Regions from separate parts of the Cupriavidus sp. GA3-3 genome, predicted to be linked through region 1. Evidence: predicted binding sites of a transcription regulator. Region 1 holds the regulator's gene; the other holds the start of a gene.
The links. The regulator sigma-54, encoded in region 1, starts transcription at its own class of promoters, with help from an activator protein. The targets are predictions, from matches to a motif close to TGGCANGNAANCTGCTTT.
Positions count from the first base shown of each region.

Region 2: a site for sigma-54 is predicted at 3,381-3,398, ahead of C265_RS28760 (phenol hydroxylase subunit). Genes of this name have one in related genera too.

Region 1 is NZ_KB944502.1:146,637-161,416, forward strand. Features, by position in the region: gene C265_RS26150 (LysE family translocator) at 1-269, opposite strand, end outside; gene C265_RS26155 (adenine phosphoribosyltransferase) at 313-885, opposite strand; gene C265_RS26160 (DJ-1/PfpI family protein) at 1,102-1,680, shown strand; gene C265_RS26165 (ribbon-helix-helix domain-containing protein) at 1,781-2,155, shown strand; gene C265_RS26170 (monovalent cation:proton antiporter-2 (CPA2) family protein) at 2,174-4,153, opposite strand; gene C265_RS26175 (SIS domain-containing protein) at 4,295-5,278, shown strand; gene lptC (LPS export ABC transporter periplasmic protein LptC) at 5,322-5,951, shown strand; gene lptA (lipopolysaccharide transport periplasmic protein LptA) at 6,019-6,669, shown strand; gene lptB (LPS export ABC transporter ATP-binding protein) at 6,738-7,538, shown strand; gene C265_RS26195 (RNA polymerase factor sigma-54) at 7,673-9,154, shown strand; gene hpf (ribosome hibernation-promoting factor, HPF/YfiA family) at 9,203-9,553, shown strand; gene ptsN (PTS IIA-like nitrogen regulatory protein PtsN) at 10,010-10,465, shown strand; gene hprK (HPr(Ser) kinase/phosphatase) at 10,547-11,518, shown strand; gene C265_RS26215 (PsiF family protein) at 11,681-12,073, shown strand; gene rapZ (RNase adapter RapZ) at 12,192-13,076, shown strand; gene C265_RS26225 (LON peptidase substrate-binding domain-containing protein) at 13,168-13,827, shown strand; gene mutY (A/G-specific adenine glycosylase) at 13,832-14,780, opposite strand, start outside.
Region 2 is NZ_KB944504.1:51,249-66,028, forward strand. Features, by position in the region: gene C265_RS28740 (phenol hydroxylase subunit P4) at 1-172, opposite strand, end outside; gene C265_RS28745 (aromatic/alkene/methane monooxygenase hydroxylase/oxygenase subunit alpha) at 205-1,725, opposite strand; gene C265_RS28750 (MmoB/DmpM family protein) at 1,761-2,042, opposite strand; gene C265_RS28755 (aromatic/alkene monooxygenase hydroxylase subunit beta) at 2,075-3,070, opposite strand; gene C265_RS28760 (phenol hydroxylase subunit) at 3,121-3,345, opposite strand; gene poxR (phenol degradation transcriptional regulator PoxR) at 3,848-5,575, opposite strand; gene C265_RS28770 (tripartite tricarboxylate transporter substrate binding protein) at 5,731-6,726, opposite strand; gene C265_RS28775 (muconate/chloromuconate family cycloisomerase) at 6,791-7,909, opposite strand; gene C265_RS28780 (LysR family transcriptional regulator) at 8,022-8,912, shown strand; gene C265_RS31920 (hypothetical protein) at 8,919-9,092, opposite strand; gene C265_RS28785 (hypothetical protein) at 9,391-9,588, shown strand; gene C265_RS28790 (phosphocholine-specific phospholipase C) at 9,635-11,839, shown strand; gene C265_RS28795 (MBL fold metallo-hydrolase) at 11,963-12,889, opposite strand; gene C265_RS32405 (hypothetical protein) at 12,942-13,154, shown strand; gene C265_RS28800 (tripartite tricarboxylate transporter substrate binding protein) at 13,217-14,191, shown strand; gene C265_RS28805 (D-aminoacylase) at 14,221-14,780, shown strand, end outside.

The sequences.
Region 1 (14,780 bases):
CGCAGCGCCTGGATGCCGATCCAGATCAGGTAGGCCGCGCCCGCATACTTGATCAGCTGGAACGCCAGCGGCGACGAGCGCAGCACCGCGGCCAGCCCCACCGCCGCAATCACGGTGTGGAACAGGCACCCGACCGAAAAGCCCAGTGCCGCGACCAGCCCCGCGCGCCGGCCCTGCGCCATGCCGCGCGCCAGCACCTGCAGGTTGTCGGGCCCCGGGGCCACAGTCACGGCAATCGAAGTCAGCAGGAACAGCAACAGGTCAGGCATGGGGTCTCCTTGCGTGGAAATCTTGCGGGCCGGTCAGCGTGGCTCAGTGCCCTTCGAACTTGCACACGGTGAACAGCGGCAGCCCGCCGTCCTGCAGCAGCTTCGAGCCGCCCAGTTCGGGCAGGTCGACGATGGCGGCGCCCTCCACCACCGTCGCGCCCAGGCGCTCCAGCAGCTTGCGTCCGGCCATCATGGTACCGCCGGTGGCGATCAGGTCGTCGACCAGCAGCACGCGGTCGCCGGACTTGCAGGCGTCTGCATGGATCTCGACGGTGGCGCTGCCGTATTCCAGCTCGTACTCCTCGGCCACGGTCTGGAACGGCAGCTTGCCCTTCTTGCGGATCGGCACGAAGCCCAGGTTCAGCTCATACGCGACGATCGCGCCCAGGATAAAGCCGCGCGCGTCGATGCCCGCCACCAGGTCGAGCTGCGCATCCATGTAGCGGTGCACGAAGACATCGATCAGCACGCGCAGCGTCTTGGGGTTCTGCAGCAGCGGGGTGATGTCGCGGAACATCACGCCCGGCATGGGCCAGTCCGGCACCGTACGGATGCGCTCGCGCAGGTAGCCGGTGACGTCGCCGAGCTCGGGGGACTGGATGATGGAGTCTGCCATAGGGGTCTGGAAACGGTAGGCGCGCAGCGTGGCGCGCCAATCAGAAAGAGGGGTCGCAGTGGGTCGCGGCAGGATGGCCGCCGGCGCGGTAACCAGTTACCACCCGCGCCATCGGGGCGGCCAGCACAATGGCCCTGCCGGCCCGCTTGGCTGGCCAGGGGCCGGGCTGCCGCGTCCGGCACCCGCCGGACACCCATAACCATACAGGAGAGCGCGATGGCAAAGAAGATTCTGATGCTGGTGGGCGACTACGCCGAAGACTACGAAACCATGGTGCCGTTCCAGGCACTGCAGATGGTCGGCCACACCGTGCATGCGGCCTGCCCGGACAAGCAGGCGGGCGACGCCTGCGCCACCGCTATCCATGACTTCGAGGGCGACCAGACCTACACCGAGAAGCGCGGCCACAACTTCACCCTCAACGCGAGCTTTGCCGAGATCGACCCCGCCGGTTACGACGCACTGGTCATCCCCGGCGGCCGCGCGCCGGAATACCTGCGCCTGAACGCGCGCGTGCTGGAGATCGTGCGCCACTTCGCCCAGGCGGACAAGCCGATCGCCGCGGTCTGCCACGGCGCCCAGCTGCTGGCCGCGGCAGGCGTGCTCGAAGGCAAGACCTGCTCCGCCTACCCGGCCTGTGCGCCCGAGGTGAAGCTGGCCGGCGGCACCTATGCCGATATTCCCGTCGACCAGGCCCATACCGACGGCAACCTCGTCACGGCCCCGGCCTGGCCCGCGCATCCGGCCTGGCTGGCGCAGTTCCTTGCCGTGCTGGGCACGCGGATCGTACATTAGAGCTTTCCGCACGCGGCGCCCCCACGCGTGAAGGCACGGCCCGCCCCATCCGCGAGCCGTGCACATGCCCGCAGGCTGCGCCGCCCGCACGGGAGCATCCATGTGTGAAATCTTTATCCGCGCCAATCCGGCGTCGTACCAAAGCCAGTCGCGCTCGCTGCGCCTGCATGGCGTGGCCACCAGCATCCGGCTGGAGAGCCTGTTCTGGGAGGTGCTGGAAGAACTGGCGCGGCGCGACGACATGACCGTCAACCAGCTGATCACGCGCCTGCACGATGAACTGACCGAACATCGCGGCAGCGAGGCGGTGGCCGGCAATTTCTCGTCCTTCCTGCGCGTGTGCTGCCTGCGTTACCTGATGCTGCAGGGCGAAGGCCGCATCCCGGCCGATGCCAGCGTGCCGATCCGCTCGCTGGACGCACGCGCCGTGCTCGACAACCTGCCGGAATCCTGGGTCGAGGCGCGTCCGCACTGACGCGCACGACGCCCTGGCTCATCCGTTCAGGATGCGAGTTTCCGCAGCCTCCAGCGCCTCGGGCGGGCCGCGCAGCACCACGATATCGCCCGGCTCCAGCACGGTCTCGGGCTCCGGATCGAAGGCGCGGATGCCGCGCCGGCGCACCGCGGTCACCTCCACGCCGATCCGCTCCAGCCCCAGCACGCCAAGACGCCGCCCCACCGCCGTGGATTGCGGCCCGAGCGACACGGAATGCAGCCGTACCGAATCGCGCTCGACCATGTCCTCATCATCGTCGCGGCCGTGGAAATAGCCGCGCAGCAGGCTGTAGCGCGCGTCGCGCGCCTCCTGCACGCCGCGCAGCACATGCCGCATCGGCACGCCCAGCAGCACCAGCGCGTGCGAGGCCAGCATCAGGCTGCCCTCGATGATCTCGGGCACCACCTCGGTGGCGCCGGCCTTCTGCAGCGTATCGAGCTCTGAATCGTCCACCGTGCGCACGATAACCGGCAGCGCCGGCGCCAGTTCCTGCACGTGGTGCAGCACCTTGAGCGCCGATGGGGTGTTGGCATAGGTGACGATCAGGGCGGCGGCGCGGTGGATGCCGGCGGCGATCAGCGCCTCGCGCCGGCCCGCGTCGCCGTAGACCACGGTATCGCCGGCCGCGGCGGCCTCGCGCACGCGGTCGGGGTCCAGGTCCAGCGCCACGTAGTTGATGCCCTCGCGCTCGAGCATGTGCGCCAGGTTCTGCCCGCTGCGGCCGAAGCCGCAGATGATCGCGTGCTTCTCGGTCTGCAGGCTCTGCGCGGCGATGCGGGTCATGTTCAGCGACTGCATCAGCCATTCGTTGGCGGCAAAGCGCAGCACGATGGCGTCGCTGTACTGGATCAGGAATGGCGCGGCCAGCATCGACAGCAGCATCGATGCCAGGATCACCTGGATCAGCACCGGGTCGACCAGGTTCAGGCCGTCGATCTGGTTCAGCAGCACGAAACCGAATTCGCCGGCCTGCGCCAGCCCCAGCCCGGTGCGGATCGCCACCCCCTGGCGCGAGCCGAAGACCCGCGCCAGCAGCGCGATCAGCACCAGCTTGAACAGCACCGGCACCACCAGCAGCGCCAGCACCAGCCATACGTGGTCGAGCACCACGCGGATATTGAGCAGCATGCCGATGGTGACGAAGAACAGTCCCAGCAGCACGTCGCGGAACGGCTTGATGTCCTCTTCCACCTGGTGGCGGTAGGGCGTCTCGGAGATCAGCATGCCCGCCATGAAGGCGCCCAGCGCCATCGACAGGCCCAGCCGCTCGGTCAGCGCCGCCATGCCCAGCGTCACCAGCAGCAGGTTCAGCATGAACAGTTCCTGCGAGCGGCGCGCCGCCACCACGTGGAACCAGCGGCTCATCAGGCGCTGGCCCAGGAAGAAGATGACGCCCAGGGCCACCACGATCTTGACCGTGGCCAGGCCCAGCGCCACCATCAGGTCGCCCGGATCGCGCGACAGCGCCGGGATCACGATCAGCAGCGGCACCACCGCCAGATCCTGGAACAGCAGGATGCTGATGATATTGCGGCCCTGCTCGCTCTCAAGCTCCATGCGCTCGGACAGCATCTTGGAGACGATCGCGGTGGAAGACATCGCCAGCGCCCCGCCCAGCGCCACCGACGCCTGCCAGGACAGCGGGAACAGCCAGTTGAAAGCCCAGCTGGCCGGCACCACCGCCAGCATCGACAGCACCACCTGCGAGCCGCCCAGGCCGAACACCAGCCGCTTCATCGAGCGCAGCTTGGTCAGGTTGAACTCCAGCCCGATCGAGAACATCAGGAAGACCACGCCGAATTCGGCCAGGTACTTGGTCTGCGCGGTGTCGCTGGCCAGCCCCAGCGCATGGGGGCCGATCAGGATGCCGACGGCCAGGTAGCCGAGCATCGGCGGCAGCTGCAGCATGCGGAATGCGACCACGCCGAAGACGGCGGCGGCCAGCAGCACCAGGGTCAGTTCCAGCGGAGAATGCATCAGGCGGTCTGGGTGACCGGCCAGGCGCACGTCCGACCCGGCACGGGCACCCTGCCGGCAAAATACGGCGAGCACGGCAAGCACGACGTGCGCCATGGGTCGGGCCAGGCGCCATCGCATTCGTTGGTATACTTCGTCGCCATGATAGCCAATTTCGATGCGGATCGAGCACTCAGGCTCGCCCGCGACACTCTCCAGACCGAAGCCGATGCGGTTTCCGCACTTTCCGGACGCCTGAACGGCGACTTTGCCCGTGCCGTGCTGCTGATCCTGCAATGCACCGGGCGCGTGGTCGTCTCGGGCATCGGCAAGTCCGGCCATATCGGGCGCAAGGTCGCGGCCACGCTGGCCTCTACCGGCACGCCGGCGTTCTTCGTGCACCCGGCCGAAGCCAGCCACGGCGACCTGGGCATGGTCACGCGCGACGACGTGCTGATCGCCTTCTCCAATTCGGGCGAGACCGGCGAGCTGCTGTCGATCATCCCGATCGTCAAGCGCATCGGCGCGCGGCTGATCTCGGTCACCGGCAACCCCGACTCCAACCTGGCCAAGCTGGCCGACGTCCACCTGGACGCGGCGGTCGAGAAAGAAGCCTGCCCGCTGAACCTGGCGCCGACGGCCAGCACCACCGCGGCGCTGGCGCTGGGCGATGCGCTGGCAGTGGCGGTTCTCGATGCGCGCGGCTTTGGCGAGGAAGACTTCGCGCGCTCGCACCCCGGCGGCGCGCTCGGGCGCAAGCTGCTGACCCATGTGCGCGACGTGATGCGCACCGGCAACGCCGTGCCCGAGGTGCGTGAAAACACCCCGCTGGCCCAGGCGCTGATGGAAATCACCCGCAAGGGCATGGCCATGACCGCCGTGGTGGACCCGGACGGACACGCCATCGGCGTCTTCACCGACGGCGACCTGCGCCGCCTTCTGGAAACCCCGCGCGACTGGAAGACCGTTCCCATCGGCGACGTCATGCACCGCAACCCGCACGTGGTCAACGAGAACCAGCTCGCCGTCGAAGCGGTGCAGGTGATGGAGGCCAACCGCATCAACCAGCTGCTGGTGGTGGATGACGACGGCCGCCTGACCGGCGCGCTGCATATCCACGACCTGACCCGCGCCAAGGTCATCTGAGCGGGCGCGGGCCCGGCACAACCGGCACAACGCCAAGGACACCATGCAGGCACTCCTCGCCTCCCTCAGCGGCATCGTCATGCGGCTGCTGCCGCTGCTGCTGATGGCCTTCGTGGCGGGCAGCACGTTCTGGCTGGTCCAGATCAACTCCCCCAAGGAAGACCCGGCCGCGCAAAGCGCCAAGAAGCATGAGCCCGACTACTTCATGGACCGCTTCTCGGCCACTGAGCTGGCGCCGGACGGCAGCACCAAAATCCGCTTTACCGGCGAGCGCATGGTCCATTTCGAGGATGACCAGACCTACGAGGTGACCCGGCCCGCCATGCGCGCGTATGAGCCGGACCGCCCGCCGGTCACCGCCCGCGCCGATATGGGCCGCATGAACGCCGAGGGTTCGGTGATCGACCTGTACGGCAACGGCTTCGTCATGCGCCAGCAGGGCGTGGACGTGTCCAAGGACCCGCAGCTGACCGCCGCATCCAGTTATTTCCAGCTGCTGGTCAATGACGACATCGTCAAGACCGACAAGCCGGTCAAGCTGACGCGCGGCCCGTCGGTGATGACCGCCAACGGCCTGATCTTCAACAACGTCACGCGCGAAGTACAATTGCTCGGCAATGTACGCGGCACCATCATCACCGGGCCGACCCCTGGCCGCGCGCCGGGGTCCTGAGCCCCGGCCCGGGGGCCGCACCAACCCGCACCAACGTACCCAGACGCCCTCAAGCAACCCTGCCAACATGACTGCTTCCCTGACGACATCGTCCCGTCGACGCACCGCCCCGGCCCTGCTCGCCCTGGCCATGGCCTTCGGCCTGCTGGCCCAGCCCGCCCTGGCCGAGCGCGCGGACCGCGACAAGCCGATGGTGCTGGAGGCGGACAACGCCAGCTATGACGACGTCAAGCAGATCTATACGCTGACCGGCAATGTGGTGCTGACCAAGGGCACCATGATCCTGAAGTCCGACGCCGCCGAACTGCGCACCGATCCCGAGGGCTACCAGTTCGCGGTGGCCACCGCCAAGCCGGGCAAGCAGGCCTACATCCGGCAGAAGCGCGAAGGCGTCGACGAATACATCGACGGCTGGGGCGACCGCATCGAGTACGACGGCAAGCAGGAGTACTCCAAGCTGATCGGCAATGCCCGCATGGCGCGCCTGCAGGGCGCCAAGCAGGTCGACGAGATCCGCGGCGCGGTGCTGACCTACGACAGCCGCAAGGAGTTCTACACGGCTGCCGGCGGCGGTAGCGGCGATGCCGCGGCCGCCAATCCGTCCGGCCGCGTGCGCGCGGTGCTGTCGCCGCGCCAGGACCAGAAGGCCGGCGCCACGGGCAGCGGCGGCTCGCCGCTGGACCTGAAGCCGGCGCCCGCGCCTGCCAACAAACCCTGACGCCTGGCGCCGGCTGCGTGCATCGCATGCGGCCGGCGCCAGAAACGCCTGAACGCCAGACTGTGCCAATGACCGATACCGCAACCATCGCCGACAAGCCTTCCGTCGAAGCCTCCACCGTCCTTGCCGGCGGCAGCACGCTGGTCGTGCGCCACCTGAAGAAACGCTATGGCTCGCGCACGGTGGTCAAGGACGTCTCGCTCGACGTGAAGAGCGGCGAGGTGGTTGGCCTGCTCGGGCCCAACGGCGCGGGCAAGACCACCTCCTTCTACATGATCGTGGGCCTGGTGGCGCTGGACGAAGGCGATATCGTGCTCGACGGCGACCACATCAGCGGCCTGCCGATCCACGAGCGCGCGCGCATGGGGCTGTCGTACCTGCCGCAGGAAGCCTCGGTATTCCGCAAGCTCAACGTCGAAGAGAACATCCGCGCGGTGCTGGAGCTGCAGGTGAGCAACGGCAAGCCGCTGCCCAAGGCCGAGATCGAGCGCCGCCTGGATTCGCTGCTCGACGACCTGCAGATCGCGCACCTGCGCAACAACCCGGCGCTGTCGCTGTCGGGCGGCGAGCGCCGCCGCGTGGAAATCGCGCGCGCGCTGGCGTCGTCGCCGCGCTTCATCCTGCTGGACGAACCCTTCGCCGGCGTGGACCCGATCGCCGTGGGCGAGATCCAGCGCATCGTCAGCTTCCTCAAGGCACGCAATATCGGCGTGCTGATCACCGACCACAACGTGCGCGAGACGCTCGGCATCTGCGACCACGCCTACATCATCAGCGAAGGCACGGTGCTGGCCGCGGGCCAGCCCGAGGAAATCATCGCCAATGACGCAGTGCGGCGCGTCTACCTGGGCGAGAACTTCCGCATGTGATGCAGCGGCCTGCCATGGAGCGGCAGGCCTATTCGCGGGCGCACGTGGGCCTACCACAGCCAGCAGCGATCAGACCGCATAAGCGATAGCAATTTCCGTTCCAACAACGGAAAGATGCGCATAGAATAGGTCGCATGAAACCGTCGCTACAGCTCCGCCTTTCCCAGCATCTGGCCCTGACCCCGCAACTGCAGCAGTCGATCCGGCTGCTGCAGCTTTCCACGCTGGAACTGCAGCAAGAGGTCGAACAGGCACTGACGGAAAACCCTCTGCTCGAACGCGAGAACGACTGGATCGAAAGCCCGCTGCGCGTGGCGGCCGACGGCTCGGTCAACCTGCAGAGCGCACCGGCGCCCGCGCCGGCAGAGCCGCAGGGCAATGGCGAGGCCCGCGCCGACGGCGCGGCTGACGACGACAGCTATGGCGACAGCGGCAACGGCGACGACTATGGCAGCAGCGAGTGGAGCCTGGACGACTTTGCCCGCCGCCCCCAGGGCGACGAGGACGAAAAAACGCCGATGCAGCTGCGCGAAGCCGAGCCCACGCTGCGCGAGTACCTGATGGAACAGCTCACGCCGCTGAAGATCTCGGCGCGCGACAAGGGCCTGGCCATCTTCCTGATCGAATCGCTCGACGACGATGGCTACCTGAGCGCATCGCTTGAGGAGATCTGCACGGAGTTGCCGGAAGAACTCGAGTTCGAGATCGAGGAGGTCCACGCCATCCTCACGCTGCTGCAGAGCTTCGACCCGCCCGGCGTGGGCGCGCGCAACGCCGCCGAGTGCCTGGCCCTGCAGTTGCGGCGCCTGACGCACCCGCAGCGCGAACTGGCCCTGAACATCGTGACCAACCACCTGGAGTTGCTCGCAGTACGCGACTACACGCGGCTGAAGAAGGCGCTGCAGGTGGATGAAGCGGCGCTGAAGTCCGCACACGAACTGATCCGCTCGCTGGCGCCCTACCCCGGCCATGCATACAGCCGCCCGGAGGCGGACTTCGTGGTGCCGGACGTGTTCGTGCGCAAGGGTGGCGGCGGCTGGATCGCGCAGCTCAATCCGGATGTGATGCCGAGGCTGCGCATCAATGACATGTATGCGCAAATCCTGCGTGGCGCAAAGGGTGAGTCCGGCACCGCCGGGCTGCAGCAGAAGCTGCAAGAGGCGCGCTGGCTGATCAAGAACATCCAGCAGAGGTTCGACACAATCCTGCGTGTCTCGCAGGCCATTGTCGAGCGTCAAAAGAACTTTTTCAGCCACGGCGAAATCGCCATGCGCCCCTTGGTTTTGCGGGAGATTGCCGATACACTGGGTTTACACGAGTCAACCATCTCCCGGGTGACGACCAATAAATATATGGCAACGCCGATGGGTACTTTCGAACTGAAGTACTTCTTCGGCAGCCACGTGTCCACCGAAACCGGTGGCGCGGCTTCGTCAACGGCCATCCGCGCCTTGATCAAGCAACTGATAGGAGCCGAAGACCCGAGGAATCCCCTTTCCGACAGTCGCATTGCCGAACTGCTGGGCGAACAAGGCTTCGTTGTCGCACGCCGCACCGTTGCCAAGTATCGCGAAGCCCTGAAGATCCCCGCAGTCAATCTCCGCAAGTCTTTGTAGCCGAGCCCACCGCCTGCCTGGTGAGGCTCTTTCAGAAGGAGAAGCGCTATGAACTTCAAGATCAGTGGACACCACCTGGACATCACGCCCCCTCTGCGTGAGTACGTGGAAACGAAGCTGGAGCGAATCGTCAGGCATTTCGATCAAGTCATTGGCGTTAGTGTGCTGCTCTCTGTCGACAACCATAAGGAAAAGGACCGGCGTCAGTACGCGGAAATCAATCTACATCTCAAGGGCAAGGACATCTTTGTCGAAGCGCATCACGAAGACCTGTATGCAGCGATCGACGCACTCGTCGACAAGCTGGACCGTCAGGTGATCCGCTACAAGGATCGCGTGCAAGGCCACGACCGCGAAGCGGTCAAGTACCAGATGGCCGCAGCGCAAATGCAGCAATGACCGTGCCCGGCAGCCCCGCAGCGGGCTGCTGAATCAGGATCTAACAGGCAAGCCGCGCCAAGAAGCGCGGCTTTTTTGCGCCCTCGCGTTCCCGGTTGCCGCCGGCATGCCGCGCCCGCACTGGCGGCGCGGCCCGGCTGTGGCGCCGGAGCCGATGCTTTTCACCCGAATGAGCAAGGGTGTTCGCAAGCGCTGCGCCAAGGTGTATGCTGCGCCATACAAAGAGAGGGAATCCTGGCCGTGCCCCGCCCCGGTGCACCGGCTCCCCGCCGCGGAGGCACCATTGCATCACCATGTATCTTTCTGCACCGGCTTGCCCCGTTGCGCTGCACAATGCGGGAGTAGTCGCTGCTCTATAATGGGCCGGACGCCTCCGGCCAGGCCAACGGCAGGCCGGAGCCAGCCCACTGCCCGGCGGAACGGTCCGCCCGCTAACTGAAATCCTGCGCATCGCCCATGAATCGTTTGGCCAAATTGCTGCCACCCGGCAACATCACCCTCGACGTCAGCGTCACCAGCAAGAAGCGTGTGTTCGAGCAGGCCGGGCTCCTCTTCGAGAACAACCATGGTGTGGCGCGCGCCATCGTGACGGACAACCTGTTCGCGCGCGAGTCGCTTGGATCCACCGGCCTGGGCGCCGGCGTGGCAATCCCGCACGGCCGCATCAAGGGCCTGAAGCAGCCGCTGGCCGCGTTCATGCGCCTGGCCGAACCAATTCCGTTCGAATCGCCCGATGGCAAGCCGGTATCGCTGCTGATCTTCCTGCTGGTGCCCGAACAGGCTACGCAGCAGCACCTGGAAATCCTGTCCGAAATCGCGCAACTGCTTTCCGACCGCGACATGCGTGAAGGGCTGGCCACGCTGCCCACGCCCGATGCCGTCCATCAGTTGCTGATCGCATGGCATCCCTGATCCCCTGATCCCTCAAGCGGGCCGGCACCAGACCGGGCAGGCGCCAAGGCGCTTCGCAAACCGCCCCACCAGTCATACCGCATGGAACTCACCGGCGTCACCTCCCAGTCCATCTTCGACGACAACGCAGCCGACATCAAACTCTCGTGGGTGGCCGGCCTGGAAGGTGCGGATCGCGCCTTCGATGTGGAGTTCGCCCGCGAAGCCACCTCCGCCGCCGACCTGGTGGGCCACCTGAACCTGATCCACCCCAACCGCATCCAGGTGCTCGGCAAGCCCGAGATCACTTATTACCAGCGGCTGGACGACGAGACCCGCAAGCGCCAGATGGGCGAGCTGATCCTGCTGGAGCCGCCCTTCCTGGTGATCGCCGACGGCATGGAGCCGCCGCCCGACCTGGAACTGCGCTGCACGCGCTCGTCCACGCCGCTGTTCACCACGCCGGTGTCGTCGGCCGCGGTGATCGACCACCTGCGCCTGTACCTGTCGCGTATCTCCGCGCCGCGCGTGACCATGCACGGGGTATTCCTCGACATCCTGGGCATGGGCGTGCTGATCATGGGCGAATCGGGCCTGGGCAAGAGCGAACTGGGCCTGGAACTGATCTCGCGCGGCCACGGGCTGGTGGCCGATGATGCCGTGGACTTCGTGCGCCTGGGGCCGGATTTCATTGAAGGCCGCTGCCCGCCGCTGCTGCAGAACCTGCTTGAAGTACGCGGTCTGGGCCTGCTCGACATCAAGACCATCTTCGGTGAGACCGCGGTGCGCCGGAAGATGAAGATCAAGCTGGTGGTGCAGTTGGTGCGTCGCAATGACGGCGAGTTCGAGCGGCTGCCGCTCGATTCGCAATACCTCGACGTGCTGGGCCTGCCGATCCACATGGTCAAGATCCAGGTGGCGGCCGGGCGCAACCTGGCCGTGCTGGTCGAGGCCGCGGTGCGCAACACCATCCTGCGCCTGCGCGGCATCGATACGCTACGCGACTTCATGGACCGGCAGCGCGCCGCGATGCAGGCCGATGCAGTATCGCGCGGCCAGGGCCGCTTGCTCTGAGCGCCGGCGTTTTCATTTGCTTACAACGGCGTTGACGCAGAACGTCAACGTTCTTCAGGCATGCTCCGTTTTGTGCTGTAATGGGCATCGCGCCCGTTACGGAAGCTGCAACGCCGGCAATGGCGCGCGGCCATGAAGTTTTCCACACCCAGGAGAGCAAGCATGAAGAAATTGATCGCGATGTGCGCGCTGGTCACCCCGATGATCGCCGCCAGCGCTTTTGCACAGACCACCGCCACGCCGGCAACCCCCGCGACGCCAGCCAAGCCGGCGGCCACCGCACCGGCAACGCCGGCCATGCCTGCCACGCCCGCCACCCCGGCTACCCCGGACAAGCCCGCAGCCAACGCCCAGCAGGACAAGATGAAGGCCTGCAATACGCAAGCCGCCGGCAAGAAGGGCGACGAACGCAAGGCGTTCATGAAGGAATGCCTGTCCAAGGGCGCGTCCAAGACCCAGCAGGAGAAAATGGCCTCCTGCAGCAAGTCGGGCAAGGGCAAGAAGGGCGACGAATACAAGGCCTACATGAAGGAATGCCTGTCCAAGGCAGCCTGAGCCGCAACCAGCGCCGCAAGCTGACGACAAAAGCATGGCGAACCGCGAGGTTCGCCATGTTTGCTTTTGCGCGTGGTGTCATGACGCCTTCATCACGTGATGCTATGCTTCAGTTGCTATGCGCATCATCCTCATCACCGGCATATCCGGTTCCGGCAAGTCCGTCGCACTGAACGTGCTCGAAGACGCAGGCTACTACTGCGTGGACAACCTGCCGGCTCAGTTCATCCCGGAACTGACCCGCTATCTCGACAGCCAGGGCTATACGCACCTGGGCGTCGCCACTGACATCCGCAGCCGCGAGTCGCTCGACCAGTTGCCCGACACCGTGCGCGCGCTGGCCGCTGAGCACCAGGTCGAGGTGGTGTTCCTGACCGCCAGCACCGACGCACTGGTGCAGCGCTACTCCGAGACGCGCCGCCGCCACCCGCTCTCGGTCCGTACCGACGGCGTGCCGGGCCCGGGCGGTGAACCCGCCTTCAACGACACCGCGCTGATGGAAGCGATCGAGATGGAGCGTGCGCTGCTGAGCCCGCTGGCCGAGGCCGCGCACCGCATCGACACCAGCAATGTGCGCACCAATACGCTGCGCAGCTGGATCAAGGAGCTGATCCGCGACGACAGCCAGCGGCTGACGCTGCTATTCGAGTCGTTCGGCTTCAAGCACGGCGTGCCCAGCGATGCGGACATGGTGTTCGACGTGCGCTCGCTGCCCAACCCCTATTACGACCTGGCCTTGCGCCCGCTGACGGGGCGCGACACGCCGGTGATCGACTTCCTGCAGGCCCAGCCAATGGTGCTGGCGATGGCCGAGGATATCCGCGCCTACGTGGAAAAGTGGCTGCCGAGTTTCATTGCCGACAACCGCAGCTACCTGACCGTGGCGATCGGCTGCACCGGCGGCCAGCATCGCTCGGTCTATATTGCGGAAAGGCTTGCCAACTACTTCCGGGCGCATGGTAATGTGCTGGTGAGACACCGAGAGCTCGCACCGGCGGGCTGACGCAGGCGGGACTGCCCACTGGCATCATTGGCATCTGCACGCCGCGTTGGCCGGCTGGCCCATTGCTGCGCGATACCCAAGCTGGCACTGCATGTCCTCGACCGACCTCTACCGTCCCACGGCATCAGAAGATCCGCCGCGGACGCTCGACAACCTGCCGCTGTTCCCGTTGCACACCGTGCTGTTTCCCGGTGGACGGCTGCCATTGCGCGTGTTCGAGGCGCGCTATGTCGACATGGTGCGCAACTGCCTGCGCGACAACACTCCCTTCGGCGTTTGCCTGATCGAAAGCGGCGAGGAAGTGGCCCGGCCGGACCAGCCCACCGTGCCGGAACTGATCGGCTGCCTGGCGGAGATCGTCGACTGCAACATGGAACAGCTGGGCGTGCTCTTGATCCGTGCGCGCGGCCGCGAGCGCTTCCATATCGTCAGCCATGACACCCGCGACGACGGCCTGCTGGTTGCGCGCGCCGAGGTGCTTCCTCCCGACATCATCGACTGCAAGCTGGAGCTGCTGGGCGAATGCCTGGATGCGCTGCGGCGCATTGTCACGCGGCTCCATGCCGAGCAACCCGACCGCCTGCCATTCGACGAGCCCTACCTGTGGGACGACCCGAGCTGGGTCGCCAACCGGCTGTGCGAGTTGCTGCCGGTGCCGCTCAAGGCCAAGCAGATGCTGATGGCGTTGCCCGATGCCGGCATGCGCATCGAGATCGTGCACCGCTACATGCGCCAGAACCACATGCTCTAGGCGCTCAGAACAGCCCGCCGCGGGCCTGGTCCTCCAGCAGCCTGCGCACCGGCGCGGGCGTACCCACCGCATCGAGATCGTCAAGCGAGATCCAGCGCTGCGCGGCTTCCGCAGCGCCGTCCTGCGCCATCAGGCTTGCGCCGTCCGCGCTCACATCGACCCGGATGGCACGGATCAGCAGGCGGAAGTGCGTGAACACATGGGTCAGCTCGCCGGTCAGTGCGGCGCGCGCGGGCTTGCCGAAGGCGCGGGCATAGTCGAGCGCCGCCGCCTCGGCGGCTTCCGTGTCGAAGGGCACGCTGTCGACCGGCATCTCCGGCAGGCTCCACAAGCCGCCCCAGATGCCGCTGCCGGGGCGCAGGCGCAGCAGCACTTCGCGCTGGCGCCGCACCAGCAGCATTACCGTGCTGCGCTCGGGGATGGCCGCGCGCGGCTTGGGCGTGGGCAGCACGCCGGTGAGCCCGTCGCGGCGCGCCACACAGTCGGCCGACAGCGGGCACGCACCGGCATCGGCCAGGCAGGCCGGCTTGCCGCGCGAGCACACCGTGGCGCCCAGGTCCATCAGCCCTTGCGTATAGGCGATCATGTCCTCGGCCTGGCGCGGGCCTGCGGCCGGCAAGGCCAGCTCGGCCAGCTGCCACATGCGCGTTTCCACCACGCGCTCGCCCGGATGGCCGTGGATGCCGAAGCAGCGCGCGAACACGCGCTTGACGTTGCCATCCAGGATTGGAGAACGCACGCCGGCGCTGAACGCGGCGATTGCCGCGGCGGTGGAGCGGCCGATGCCGGGCAATGTGGCCAGCACCGCGGGATCGGTCGGGAAACGGCCACCATGCTCGCTCACCACCTGCATAGCGCAGCGGTGCAGGTTGCGTGCGCGCGAGTAATAGCCCAGCCCCGCCCATAGCGCCATGACCTGGTCGGCAGGCGCCGCCGCCAGCGCCTGCACCGTG
Region 2 (14,780 bases), on a different contig from region 1:
GCACCTTGTCGACCACGTCGCGCAGCGGCATCGACGGCGGGAACGGGAAGCAATGCGGCGCGCAGAACAGCAGGTGGCCGTCCCAGCCGATATAGAGCAGCCGGTTGCCGTGGAACACGGCCTCGCGGTCGGCCGCCTCGAAGGCGTAGTCGCCGATGGATACGACGGGCATGGTTGTCTCCTTGTCTTGTGATGGGGGCCGCTTCAGGCGGCGTCCGCGGCAGGCCCGATGCCCTTCCACGCGTTCCAGTTGCGCTGGTCCTGCGAGCCCTCGAAGTCGAGGTTGTCAGCGCCCGGGTTCAGCCGGTACCACTTGAGCACGTCCTCCAGCGTGGCGCCGCCGCAGTTGCCCTGGTAGATCTGGTGCACCGGCAGCCAGGCCTGCGCGTACTTGGCGGGCTCGTCGTCGAAGATGTCCTTGCAGCCGTCCGAGCAGAAATGGAACTTCATGCCGTGGTAGCTGCTTTCGCGGTAGCAGGTCTGGGTCGGGTCGTCCGGCTCCGAGAACACCATCGGGATCTGGCAGGTCTGGCACAGCATCGGCAGCGTGGTGTTGTAGAAGCGCTCGCCGGCCTGCTGGCGCTCCTGCCAGTGGTCCAGGCGCGGCTTGTAGTAGCGCTCGAAGGTCTGGGGGTACTTCTCGGCCAGCCATGCCATCTCGTCGGCCTTGGGCACCCAGGTGTGGAAGCCGGCGGCGCCCGCGTAGTTATAGAAGGTGGCCCAGGCCTCGTGCGTGATGCGGTCCTTGGTCCTGGTGGCCACTTCGTGGTACTTGGGCATGCGCAGGCCGTAGCGCTCCAGGTCCTTGAACAGGGCCCCGCCCGCCTGCTCGAAGTACATCTCCCAGGCCTCGGCCCACGACATCACGCGCTTGGGCAGCATGTAGTCCATCATCATGCCGACCAGCGTGAGCAGTCGGAAGCCGCGCCAGAACCACTTGTCCAGCCACTTCTGCAGGATCGGGATATTGCCGGGGTCCTGCTCGCACAGGAACTTGACCACTTCCAGGCCCAGCGTCATGTGGCGCGACTCGTCGGACTGCGCGGAGAAGCCGAAGGTCACCGTGGCCATGTCGCCGTTGTAGGCGGCGCCGGACATGAACGGCATGAACAGCAGGTTGGTCAGCACATACTCGAACGAGAACGAGATCGCGGTGATGAACTCGAACGGCCCCGCGCTCATCGCGTCCTCGAAGTAGGACTTCGGCACCGACAGGTACCAGACCCGGTCGTGCATATGGCGCCATTCGCCAAAGCCGTGGAAGTACTTGTTGTAGACCGACAGCGTGTGCAGCTGGGTCTGGGCGTGGCGCAGCTCGTCGACCGACTGCATCTGCGCCGCCACGCGCGCGCCGGCGCCGCGGAAATGCCGGCCCAGGTGCGCGTAGCCGCGGTGGGCGGCGTATTCCAGCGGCGTCACGCCGGTCAGGAACAACCGCAGCGCGTTCAGGTAGCGCGGGTCGGATACGTTCAGGTGGCCGTTGTTCTGCACGAACGAGTCGATGATCGCGTACAGCTTGCGCTCCTTCTCCGACTGGTATTTCCAGTAGGCATCCATGGTCATGCGGAACGGGTCTTCCCATTTGTCCCAGTCGTGGATGCGGATGCCCTCGTACTTGTCGAACGGGAAGACCTTGTCCATCGGCTCGTAGGTCGTTTCCCAGGCCAGGTCCCGCGTCATCGAGGCGTACTTCTCGCGCAGGTTGAGCTTCTTGCGTGCGTCCATGATGTCTCCGTGATGTTCTGTGTGCCGCTGCCCGGTCAGGCGTTCCAGCGCAGCGTGAAGGCGTCTTCGTCTTCGTCGATGTTTCCGCACAGCGAGATCAGGTTCAGGTGGATCTCCTGCAGGTCCCAGTCGCGGCCGAGCTTGCCGGCCACCAGTTCGCGCACGATGGTCAGGTGGCCGGGGGCGTCGATCTTGACCATGGCGGGAAACTGCGACACCACCGCATGCGGGTTGGCCTCGGTGATGGCGTCGATGATGGGTCGGGTGTCGTCGTTGTTCTGCAGGGCGATATAGACGTTGGCAGCGGTGGCTGACATGGCGTGTCTCCGTGGGGTACGTCGTGGGCGGATCAGGCAGCCAGGCCGAGCCTGCCCAGGCGGACTTCGAACTGCTCGCGGCACAGCGCCACCATCTGCGCGCCGTCTTCGCCGGTGAGCGCATCGGCCACCGGCACCAGCGCCTGCGCCACCTCGGCGCAGGCGGCGCGCGCCCAGCCCGACAGCAGCGCGCGGTTGGCGTCGGACTCGGCCGCTGCGGCCTGGATCACGGCATCGACCCAGCGTGCGTGCTCGTCGCGCCAGTCGTTCATGAATTCGGTCAGCACCGCCAGCCCGGTGCCGCAGGCGCGCGCGATCACCGCGTCGGCATGCTGGTAGACCAGCGGGTAGAGCAGTCCGTCGAGCACCAGGTTCTGTGCGACGAAGGTCTCGAACCAGTCCCCGGTGACAAAGGTGTGCTCGACAAAGCGGCGCAGCGGCTGCCACGCGGCGCTCTCCAGCCAGGCCACCCTGGCCCGCTCCAGCGCCACGCCGGTATTGCCGTCCAGCAGCATGCCGATGCGCGACAGGTATTGGGCGATACCCAGGCGGTCCATCGCGCAATAGGTGCAGGCCTGCGTGATGGCCGTGCCCCAGCCATAGTCGGCGCAGTAGAAGTTGTTCATGTTGGCGCCCCACTCCACATGGCGCAGCGGCAGCAGGCCAACGGCCAGGCGTTCCTGCCATTCGGCCGGCAGCGCCTGCAGCAGCCCGCGCTTCTCGACGAAAGCAAAGCTCTTTTCGGTTGCATCCTGCTGGCGCCCACGCGCGGTCACGTAGGCGCCGTAGTAGAACTGGCGCGGGTCCTTCAGCGCGTACCAGTCCTGCATCACGATCGCCGTGCGGCGCTTGTCATACAGCTCGAAGCCTGGGTCCCAGGTGGGGCGGTAGTGGAAGTTCACCTCAGACTGCACGTCGTAGGTCGCCTCCTGGTAGCGCGACGCCGGCTTGTCGCCGAAGCGGCGCGCGACATGGCCGTAGGTCTGGCGCAGCGGCTGGATCTGCTGGGTCTTGATATCGACTTGCATCGCTTGGTCTCCTGTATCCCTTCTCTCTTTGTGATGCGGTGGCTGCGGCGTCAGTCGTCGGCTTGCGGCTGCGGCGCGGTTTCCAGCGGGGGCAGGAAGCGCACGCGGTTGACGCAGCAGAAGGCTTCGAACATCGGTTCCGGCATGATCAGTTCGACGTTGAGCTCCGGGTCGGCCACGCTGAAGGCGAACTGCACAAACCCTTCGGGGGTGCGGCCCTCGACCCGCACATAGCGCGGCGTGGCTTCGAACAGGGGAACCGACGGGGTGTTCATGGCGCGCTCCGTTGCGTTGGCTGGACGCAGGCCTTACTGCGAAGACCGTGCCAGCAAGCGCGAAGCGTTGTGGGACAAGGGTTACGGGGAATTGGCGATGGCGAGCGTGCGCGTTAACCCGGAAAGGTCCGCGCGAAACGCATCGATGAATTGATGAAGCTGCGCACAGGTCTTAATCAAATGATCAAAAGCCGCGCCGGGCGGGCGTTTGCGGGCAGCGAGCAGATGCGGATGGGATTGCCCTGCGGCGCAGCAGCGTGCGTGGGCAACCTGGGTGAGAAGACTTGATCTGGCAGGGAAAAATCGCTGGCGCGGTGCAGCATCGGGCAACTTCGGGCCGATGCGCGGCCCGGAGGGGCTGCATCAAATGATCAAGTGGGGAAGAAGCTGGAATTCGAGGCGCGTGGAAGACGCGATCGATGTTGATGACCACCGGCGCGCTCCCTCTCCCGCAAGCGGGAGAGGGGAGCAAACCCTCGGCACTTGAGGCGAGGAAACGGCGTCAGTTACCGTTGCCGTGCCCGTTACCGGCACGCGTACCGCGCATCTTCCACCGATACGCCAGCTGCGGCCGCGTAATGCCGAGCAACCGCGCCGCCTGGCTCATGTTGCCGTCGGCGCGCTGCATGGCCGCCTCCATCAGCACGGTCTCGACGTCGCCCAGCGCCAGTTGCTGCTCTGACATCTGGTCCAGCAGCGCATGGACCGCGGCTTCGCGCAGGTCTGGCAAGGTGCCGCCCGCGCCCAGCCGCGGCGCGGTATCCACCACCGGTGCCACGGTGCCCGGCAGGAACAGGTGGTCGGCGGTGATCTGGCCGCCCTGGCTGGCCAGGATCACGCCGCGCTCGATCACGTTCTCCAGTTCGCGCACATTGCCGGGCCAGTCATAGTGGCGCAGCTCGGCCAGCGCGCGGTCCGTGATGCCGACGATGCGCTTGCCGTGGCGCGCGCCGTAGCGGGCCACGAAGCGCTCGGCCAGCGGCCGGATGTCGTCCAGGCGCTCGCGCAGCGGCGGGATCGTGACCGGGTAGACGTTGAGGCGGTAGTACAGGTCCTTGCGGAAGGTGCCCTGCTTCACGGCTTCGGCCAGGTCGACATTGGTGGCGGCCACCAGCCGCACATCCACCTTGCGCGTGCCGGTGCCGCCCACGCGCTCGACCTCGCCTTCCTGCAGCACGCGCAGCAGCTTGGACTGGGCAGAGGCCGACAGCTCGCCCAGTTCGTCCAGGAACAGCGTGCCGCCATGCGCACGCTCGAAGCGCCCGGGGCGCGACTGGCTGGCGCCGGTGAAGGCGCCCTTTTCCACGCCGAACAGCTCGGACTCGATCAGCTCATCGGGAATCGCCGCGCAGTTCACGGCAATGAAGGGCTTGTCGGCGCGCCCGCTCACGCTGTGCAGCGCCTGCGCGAACCGCTCCTTCCCCACGCCGGTCTCGCCCAGCAGCAGCACCGTCACGTTGCTGGCCGCGGCCCGCTGCAGCAGGCCCCAGGCGGCACGGAAGCCGGGCGAGGTGCCGACCAGGTCGGCCGGCGTGGCCGGGGTGCCCTGCAGCGCGCGCAGGTGCTCTACCTCGCTCTGCAAGGCGATGATGGTTTCGATCACGGGATCGGGCTGGTACAGCGCCAGCGCCTGCGCGCCGTCTTCCCAGGCTTCCACCGGCTTGCCGATGATGCGGCAGTGCGGATGGCCGCAGGCGATGCACTCGACCTCGCGGTACAGGATGGTGCGCCCCATCAGCGCCGAGGTGTAGCCGGTGGCGTAGCCGATCTGCATCCAGCAGGCAGGCTCGTCGACGATGCCGAACAGCTGGCGGTGGACGTCGCCCTCGAAAGAGTCTTCCCACAGGAATTCGCCATCGTAGATGCCGGCGGCGATGTCGATGTCGACCTTGACCGGCGTGACCCGCACCACCCCCTCGATGGTATGCAGGCAGGGCCCGATCTCCAGCTGGCCGAAGTCGCTGTGGCCGGCGCGCAGCTTGCGCGCGACCTCCGCATCGCGCATGCCCGAATGGAAGCCCATGCGCATGAACAGGCCGCGCGCGCGCTCCATGCCCAGGGTGTCCACCAGTTCCTTGCGCAGCGCGCCCAGGGCGGCGGTATGGATCAGGATCATGCGCTGCTCGTCCAGCCAGATCGCACCCTCCTCCATGGCGAAGCGCAGGCGGCGGGCAAGATCGGCCAGGCCATCGCGCATGGTGGCCGAGAACTTGTCGGTTGAACTGCTCATTGTCTCCCCTCAGTGCCGGCGGGTGATCCGCTCGAGTGTGCCTTTCGGCTGGCATCTTACGCACATTATGTGCCAGGGAGACGGGGGCAGGGTAATGACATTCCCCCGGAGCATTTCCGGGGGGTCTCCCTATGAACCGCGTTGGTCCGGGCCGCTCAATCCGCCCGGATACCCCGCTGGCGGATCAGCACACCCCACTTGTCGGTTTCCTTCGCCAGGTGCTCGCGCAGCACCGCCGGCGAACTGCCGATCGGCTCGGCGCCGATCAGCGCCAGCCGCTTCTGCACCGCAGGCTTGCGCAGCGCCTCGAGCATGGCGCGGTTGAGCGCGTCGATGACCGGCTGCGGCGTCTTCGCCGGCACGAAGGCGGCGAACCACGGCGACAGCTCATAGCCCGGCAGGCCGGCCTCCGCCACCGTCGGCACGTTGGGCAGCGCGCTGGAGCGCTTGCTGGTGGTGACCGCGATCGCCGTCAGCTTGCCCGATTCGATATGCGGCCTGGCCGAGGTGATGCTGTCGAACATGTAGTCGACCTGGCCGCCCAGCAGGTCCGTCATGGCCGGGCCGCTGCCCTTGTAGGGGATATGCAGCATGTCGACGCCGGCCATCGAGGTGAACAGCTCGCCTGCCAGGTGGATCGAGGTGCCATTGCCCGCGGAGGCATAGGTGTACTTGCCCGGCGCCGCCTTGGCGTGCGCCACCACGTCCTTGACGGTGCTTTCCTGGCGCCGCGCCTTGCTGGCCACCAGCACGTTGGGCACCACCGCCAGCAGCGACACCGGCGCGAAGTCCTTGACCGGGTCGTAGCTCAGCCGGCCGTACAGCGCCGGGTTCACGGCCATGCCGTTGGCAACGATGATCAGCGTGTAGCCGTCGGCGGGCGCGCGCGCCACCAGTTCGGCGCCGATATTGCCGCCGGCGCCCGGCCGGTTCTCGACCACGATGGCCTGGCCCAGCGTGCGCGACATGTCTTCGCCCAGCGTGCGCGCGATATTGTCCATGGCACCGCCCGCGGGGAACGGCACGTTCCAGCGGATCGGATGGTCGGGATAGGCCGCGTGCGCGGCCGGCGCTGCGAACGACAGGCCGGCAGCCAGTGCCAGCGCCCCTGCGCGGCTGGTGCTTGCCAGCCGCTGGAATAACGTCTTCATTGGTCTCCTCACTTGATGCGTGCAGGCACCGGTGTGCCATGCGGGGGGTGCGCTGCCTGCCAGTTCAGCCGCGCCGGTAGTGCGCCAGCTTGTCTTCGTCCAGCGCCAGCCCCAGGCCGGGGCCTTCAGGCAGGTGCAGGCTGAAGTCGCGGTACTCGGGGCGCTGCTGCACGATATCGTCCTTGAGCAGCAGCGGTCCGAACAGCTCGGTGCCCCAGGCCAGCTGCGGCAGCGTGCAGAAGCCATGCGCCGCGGCGATGGTGCCGACGCTGCCCTCCAGCATGGTGCCGCCGTACAGCGCGATGCCGGCGGCGTCGCCCACCGCGGCGGTGCGCAGCATGCCGAAGATGCCGCCGGCCTTGGCGATCTTCAGCGCGAACACGTCGGCGCCGCCGATGCGCGCCAGTTCCATCGCGTCTTCCGGGCCGCACACCGCTTCATCGGCCATGATCGGCACCACGAAGCGCGCGGCCAGCCGGGCCAGCGCCATGCGCTGCTCACGCGGAGTGGGCTGCTCGATCAGGTCGATGCCGGCGGCTTCCAGCATGGCGATGCCGGTGGCGGCGTCGGCCTCGTTCCAGGCCTGGTTGACGTCGACGGTGACGCGCGCCCGCTCGCCCAGCGCGCGCTTGATCGCGGCCACGTGGGCCACGTCGTCGCGCACGCTGCGCCGGCCGATCTTCAGCTTGAAGGTATGGTGGCGGCGCTCGGCCAGCAGTTGCTCGGCCTCGGCGATGTCGCGGGCGGTGTCGCCGCTGGCAAGCGTCCACAGCACCGGCAGGGTCGAGCGCACCGCGCCCCCCAGCAGCGTGGCCAGCGGCACGCCCAGGCGCTTGCCCTGCGCATCCAGCAACGCGGTCTCCAGCGCTGACTTGGCGAAGCGGTTGCCGCGCGCGACCTTGCCCAGGCGCGCCATCGCGCCATGCACGTTGGTGGCATCCTGGCCAGCCAGCGCGGGGGCCAGGTAGGTGTCGATGGTCAGCTTGATGCCTTCCGGACTTTCGTCGCCATAGGACAGGCCGCCGATGGTGGTGGCCTCGCCGATGCCCTCCACGCCGTCGCTGCAGCGCAGCCGCACGATCACCAGCGTCTGCTGCTGCATGGTGGCCATGGCCAGCTGGTGTGCCCGGATGGTGGGCAGGTCCACCAGGATGGCTTCCACCGAAGTGATAGTCGTGGTCATACCTTGTCGATGCCAATTGATCATTGAAGCCAAGTATGCGGCTTGACTTTGCCGGCGTCCAAGACCGATGATGTCTCGATCGATACCCTACAGGTATGGGAGCAGGACACCAATGGAACTCCGGCACCTGCGTTATTTCCAGGTCGTGGCCCAGGAACTCAACGTCACCCGCGCCGCCGAGCGGCTGCATATGGCGCAGCCGCCGCTGTCGCGCCAGATCCGCCAGCTGGAAGAAGAAGTGGGCGTGGCACTGTTCGACCGCGTCGGCCGCGGGCTGCGGCTGACCGAGGCCGGCCGCTTCCTGCTGGAGCAGACCACCCAGCTGACGCAGCGGCTGGAGGAAACCATCGAAGGCACGCGCCGCATCGGGCGGCAGGACAAGCGCTGGTTCGGCATCGGCTTCGTGCCGTCGGTGCTGTATGGCGTGCTGCCGGAACTGATCCGCGAACTGCGCGAATCAGACCGGCACGACCAGCAGGTAGAGGTAGGACTGGCCGAGATGATCACCGTGGAGCAGATCGAGGCGCTCAAGGCCGGCCGCATCGACCTGGGCTTCGGCCGCATCGCGCTGAACGATCCCGCCATCCGCCAGCAGGTGGTGATGGCCGAGCCACTGGTGGCAGCGCTGCCCGCACGCCTGCCCGCGCCGCGCCGCAAGGCGCTGACGCCACAGGCGCTGGCGGCGCAGCCGTTCATTCTTTACCCGGCCCGGCCGCGGCCCAGCTATGCCGACCACCTGCTGTCGATGTTCCGCGCGCAGGGCCTGCAGTTGCGTGTGGCGCAGGAGGCCAACGAACTGCAGACCGCGCTGGGGCTGGTGGCGGCCGGCATCGGCATCACGCTGGTGCCGGCCTCGATCCAGCGCCTGCATCGCGACGACGTGCGCTACTGCCCGATCGACGCGCCGGGCTTCGTGTCGCCGGTGATCATGAGCTATCGCGAAGGCGACACGTCACCGTTCCTGGCGCGGGCGGTGGAATGGGTGATGCGGCAGGCGCAGTAAGCTGCATCAGGTGCCGGTGAACTGCGGCGTGCGCTTTTCCTTCCAGGCCAGCGCGCCTTCGCGGATGTCCTGCGACTGGGTGGCCCGGCTGATGTCGCCAGCCAGCGCCTCGGCATCCAGCGCGCCGCGCCCGATCGCGTTCAGGTGCCGCTTGTGTGCACACGATGGGGCCCCACGCACGCCAGCCTGACTGAGAGCGGGCGGGGCCAGCCAGCAATTGCCAACTCTGCCAGCGCGACACTTTTGGTTACAAAACCAAATCGCCAAATGTGTTTGATGTCAAACATCTGACATTTGACCAATCAACAATCGCTCGCTGTCACGACAAGCCAAGGCCAACCGCACCCGAACCGGCCAGTTCCCCGCGCTTGTCGTCCGCGCGGCGGAAGTCCATGGGCCTGCATCCGATGTCGGCGCATGGGCTCGGCAATCGTTATCCCCCTCAACGACTACAGGGCATGCACACATGAGACCTTCATTGCTGTCGCGTTCCGCCCGGCCATGGCTGGCGGCCGGCACCCTCACCCTCGCACTGATGCTTACCGCCTGCGGCGGCGACGATTCGCCGGGCGCGACGGGCGGCACCCTCCAGCCCAGCGGCGCCAATGGCACCAAGCCGGACCAGCCAGGCAAGCCTGACCAGCCCGGCACCTGCACCACGCGTTGCGCCCCGTGATGCGGGCCCGCTTTCCGATCCAGCGACAGACCGACCAGCGACAGCCATGACCTTCAACCCGTCTAAGCGACATTTCCTCAAGACCAGCCTCGGCACCGGTGCCGCCGCCGCGGTGCTGGCCAGCTTTCCGCCCAGCATCCGCCGCGCGCTCGCCATCGAGGCCAACAACGCCACCGGCACCATCCAGGACGTCAAGCACGTCGTGATGGTGATGCTGGAAAACCGCTCGTTCGACAACTACTTCGGCACCTTCAAGGGCGTGCGCGGCTACGGCGACCGCTTCGCGATCCCGTTGCCCAATGGCAAGAACGCGTTCTACCAGACCGATGCCAACGGCAACCTCCTGACGCCCTACCATCTCGACGAAACCCAGGGCAACGCGCAGCGCGCGGGCGGCACGCCGCACACCTGGCCCGATGCGCAGGCCGCGTGGGACCACGGGCGCATGGACCGCTGGCCGGTCGCGAAGAAAGCGCTGTCGATGGGCTACTACGATGACGCCGAGATCCCGTTCCAGCGCGCGCTGGCTGACGCCTTCACGCTGTGCGATGCCTACCACTGCGCGATGCACACCGGCACCATTCCCAACCGCCTGTTCTACTGGACCGGCAGCAATGGTCCCACCGGCGACAACGTCGCGGTGATGATTAACGAGTTCAACGCGGGCGCGGATGTTGGCCCCTCCACCGAAGGCTGGACCTGGAAAACCTATGCCGACCGCCTGCAGGCCGCCGGCGTGGGCTGGAAGGTCTACCAGAACGTGCCGGACAACTATGGCTGCAACCAGATGATGAGCTTCCGGCACTGGCGCGCAGAGATGGAGAAGATGCCCGTCGGACGCAAGCTCTCCAACACCGCCGGCACCGGCGTCAACCCGCCCTACAACCCCGACATCGACGACCAGTACAGCCCGCTGGCCAAGGGCTTCTGCAACACCATGTCCGACGGCGGCTTCCTGCAGTCGCTGCGCGACGACGTGCTCAACGGCAAGCTGCCCGAGGTGTCGTGGATCATCCCGCCGGCCGAGTTCAGCGAGCACCCCGGCCCGTCCAGCCCGGCCAAGGGCGGCTGGTACGTGCAGGCCATCCTGGACGCGCTGACGGCATCGCCCGAGGTCTGGAGCAAGACCGTGCTGCTGATCAACTTCGACGAGAACGACGGCTTCTTCGACCACAGCCCGCCGCCGACCGCGCCGTCGCGCAACCTGGACGGCACGCTGGCCGGCAAGTCGACCCTCGACGACGCGCAGATGGTGTACGAGTACTTCAACTTCCAGCCCGCCACGGCCAAGCAGCCGCCGCAGGACGGCAAGCCCTTCGGCCCCGGCCCGCGCGTGCCGCTGTGGGTGGTGTCGCCGTGGAGCCGCGGCGGCTGGGTCAACTCTGAAGTGTTCGACCACACCTCGGTGCTGCGCTTCCTGGAGGCGCGCTTCGGCGTAATGGAGCCGCAGATCAGCGCCTATCGTCGTGCCATCTGCGGCGACCTGACCAGCGCCTTCAACTTTGCCACGCCCAACACCGAGACCCTGCCCACGCTGGCCGGCCGCACCACCCGTGCCGACGCCACCAGCCTGACCGCATGGCAGCAGACCCAGCCGGCGATCCCGGTGCCGGCCACGCCCGCGCTGCCTGAGCAGGACACCGGCACGCGTCCGTCGCGCAAGCTGCCATATGAACTGCATACCAGTGCACGCGTCGATGCCGCATCCAAGGCAGTCCGCCTGCTGTTCGCCAACGCCAGCACCAACCAGGCCGGCGCGCTGTTCCACGTCTATGACAAGCTGCACCTCGACCGCATTCCGCGCCGCTACGTGGTCGAAGCCGGCAAGACGCTGGACGACGTGTGGAACATCAATGCCGACGGCGGCAAGTACGACCTGTGGGTGCTGGGGCCCAACGGCTATCACCGCTCGTTCTCCGGCGATATCAACGAAGCGGTGACCACGTCCACCGAAATCCAGGTCTGCTACAACCCGTGCAGGAAGCCCACGATCCAGGTGAAGCTGCATAACGACAGCGATGCCGACGTGACCTTCACCGTCACGGCGCTGGCCTACCGCGACGACGGCCCGTGGACCCAAAGCCTGAAGCGGGGCAAGGTGGAAACGCTGGAATGGCCGGTGGCCGACAGCGGCAACTGGTATGACTTCGTCGTGACCTGCGAGGCCAGCCCGTCGTTCGCGCGGCGCCTTGCGGGGCGGATGGAGACCGGCGAGGACGCGGTCAGCGATCCGGAGATGGGAGTGGTTTGATGCCCTGCCTGCGGGGATGAGCGGAGTCCGTCGTGCCTCGGCGTGGCGGGCTCTTGCATGCAGCATGCAGGATCAAGGCGCAGTCGCATCGACTTGCCAGGTACAGCCATCGCATTGACAGCCTCACCGCCCCATGCTGTATTCGGCCGGCACCCACGCGAACCCCTTGCCCTCGCGCCGCACGTGGCCGATACCCGGGAAGGAGATATGCGCCGCGCCCACCCAATAGCCCTTGGCCGCTGCATCCGCCATGGCGCGCTTGCGCATCTTCACCGCGGCCGTGGAATCCACGTCGAAATCGATGGCTACGCCGGGCTCGGGGAACTGCAGGTGCTGCGCATGGATGGTGTCGCCCCACAGTTGCAGCCGCTGTCCTTCGCTACTGATCTCATAGAACGTGTGGCCCGGCGTATGGCCCGGCATGCGCAGCGGACGGATGCCGGGAAACAGCTCATGCTCGTCGTCGAAGCTGCGGACCTTGTCGGCTTTCAGATAGGGTGCGAACACTGCCTCCGCCTGCGCGAAGTTGTGCCGCTGGCCCGATGCCGCCCTGGCGGCGTTGGCCGGATTCAGCCAGAACTCAGCGTCGCGGCGGTCGACGTAGACCACGGCATTCGGGAATATGGCCTTGCCATCGACGGCAAGCCCGCCGGAGTGATCCACGTGGATGTGGGTCAGCAGCACCGCATCGATCTGCTCCGGCTGGTAGCCGGCCGCACGGATGTTGTCCGGCAGCTTGCCGCCCACGCCCGGGCCAAACAGGCTGCCCGCGCCCGCATCGACCAGCACCAGGTGCTGGCCGGTGTTGACCAGGAACGCATTGACAGAGGTCTCGGGCTGAGTGGACTGGTAGTTGCGCGCCTGCACCGACGCAATGTGCTCATGCGACGCATGCTTGAGCAGCTTGCTGATCGGCACGTTGACAGTGCCGTCCGACAGCGCCGTGATCTCGAACTTGCCGAGCTTCATGCGGTAGTAGCCGGGCGCCTGCGTGCCGACCTGGGGTGCGCCGGCATGTGCCGGGATGGCTACCACTGACCAGAGCAGCATACCGACCAGAAGTGCGCGGTGCCACAGGGGGGGCTTAGCCGGGGAATGAGGTGTGTTCATTGTGTTTGCCTGGAAAATGACCGCGAGCGAAAGGGATGCCCGCGTGTTGTGCAGGATTCTGGCGGCCGCGGCGGCATCGCACAAATCGATTGGAATGATTGCCGGTATCGCTGCAGGCGATACCGCAGCGGAGGCCGCGCGAGCCCTGTGGCGCTCGCGTCATTCATTCCGCCACGGAAACTATCGCATCAAAAAACTTCACTAGGCCCGCACGGGGCCGTCGCCGATACTCGTCCACAGTTACACCACGACGACGAGGGAGTCAGCATGAGGAAGTCAGCAGTTCAAGTCCTGGCCGCGGGGATCTTCGGCGCGCTGCCATGGGCACCGGCGGCCGTGCAAGCGGCGTGGCCGGAGAAGCCGGTGCGCCTGATCGTGCCGACCGCGCCGGGCGGCGCGCCGGACATCGTCGCGCGCCTGTTCGGCGATGCGCTGTCCAGGCGCCTCGGCCAGGCCGTAATCGTCGAGAACCGGCCGGGCGCGGGCGGAAATATCGGCATGCAGGCGCTGCTGGCCGCGCCGTCGGACGGCTATACGATCGGCTACGGCAACAATGCCACGCTGTCGACCAATCGCTTCCTTTACAGCAAGCTCCCCTACGATCCGGACAAGCTGGTGCCCATCGTCGGCCTGGTCACGACCTTCAACATCCTCGCCGTCAATCCGTCGCTACCGGTCAAGTCCACCGGGGAACTGGTGGCATACTCCCGCGCCAATCCGGGCAAGCTCTCCATGGGCTCGGCGGGCAACGGCACCACCAGCCACCTGGGCGGCGAGCTGTTCAAGGTCATGGCCAATCTCAGCATCACACACGTGCCCTACAAGGGCAGCACGCCGGCGCTGCAGGACCTGGTCGGCAACAACGTGCAGTTGATGTTCGACAATGTGCCTTCGATCGGACCGTACGTGACGTCCAACCGCGTACGCGCGCTGGCGGTGACCTCAAGCAAGCGCTCGCCGCACTTCCCGGATTTGCCCACCATGGCGGAGGCCGGCCTCAAGGGCTATGAACTGACGGCATGGGCGGGCCTGGTCGCCGCGCCGGGCACTCCCACCGAGGTGATTGAGCGGATCAACCGGGAAATCAACGCGATCATCAATGACCCGGCATTCCGTGCCCAACTGGACAAGCTCTCATTCGATCCGCTGGGCGGCACCGCGCGCGACTTCCAGGCGCTGATCGCGAGCGAGACCGTCAAGTTCGGCGAGCTGGTGCGCAAGAGCGGCGCCAGGGTCGATTGAGAGAGAACACCATGCAAACGCACCAAGACCTGCACTTCAAACTGATCATCCGCAATGGCGACGTCATCGACGGCACCGGCGCGCCGCGCCGCACGGCCGACGTCGGCGTGGCGGATGGCGAGATCGTCGCCATCGGCAACCTCGCGGCAGCGCGGGCAGATGCCGAAGTCGATGCCACCGGCCTGATCGTAGCGCCTGGGTTCATCGACACGCACACGCACGACGACTGGATGGTGTTCCAGTCCCCCGACATGCTGCCGAAGGTCACGCAGGGCGTGACCACCATCATCGCGGGCAACTGCGGCATCAGCCTGTTCCCGCTGGTCACCGACAGCATTCCGCCGGCTCCGCTCGACATCATGCGTGGCGGCTACCGCTTCGATTCTGTGCGCGCCTACCGGGAAGCGTTTGCGGTGCGGCCGGCGGCTGTGAATGTCGCGGTGCTGGTGGGGCAGTCCACGCTGCGCGCCAGGCGCATGGGACAGCTCGGCCTGCCCGCCAGCGATGCCGAGATCGAGAGCATGCGCCAGGATGTGGAGAACGCCCTGCGCCAAGGCGCGATCGGAGTGTCCACCGGCACCTTCTATCC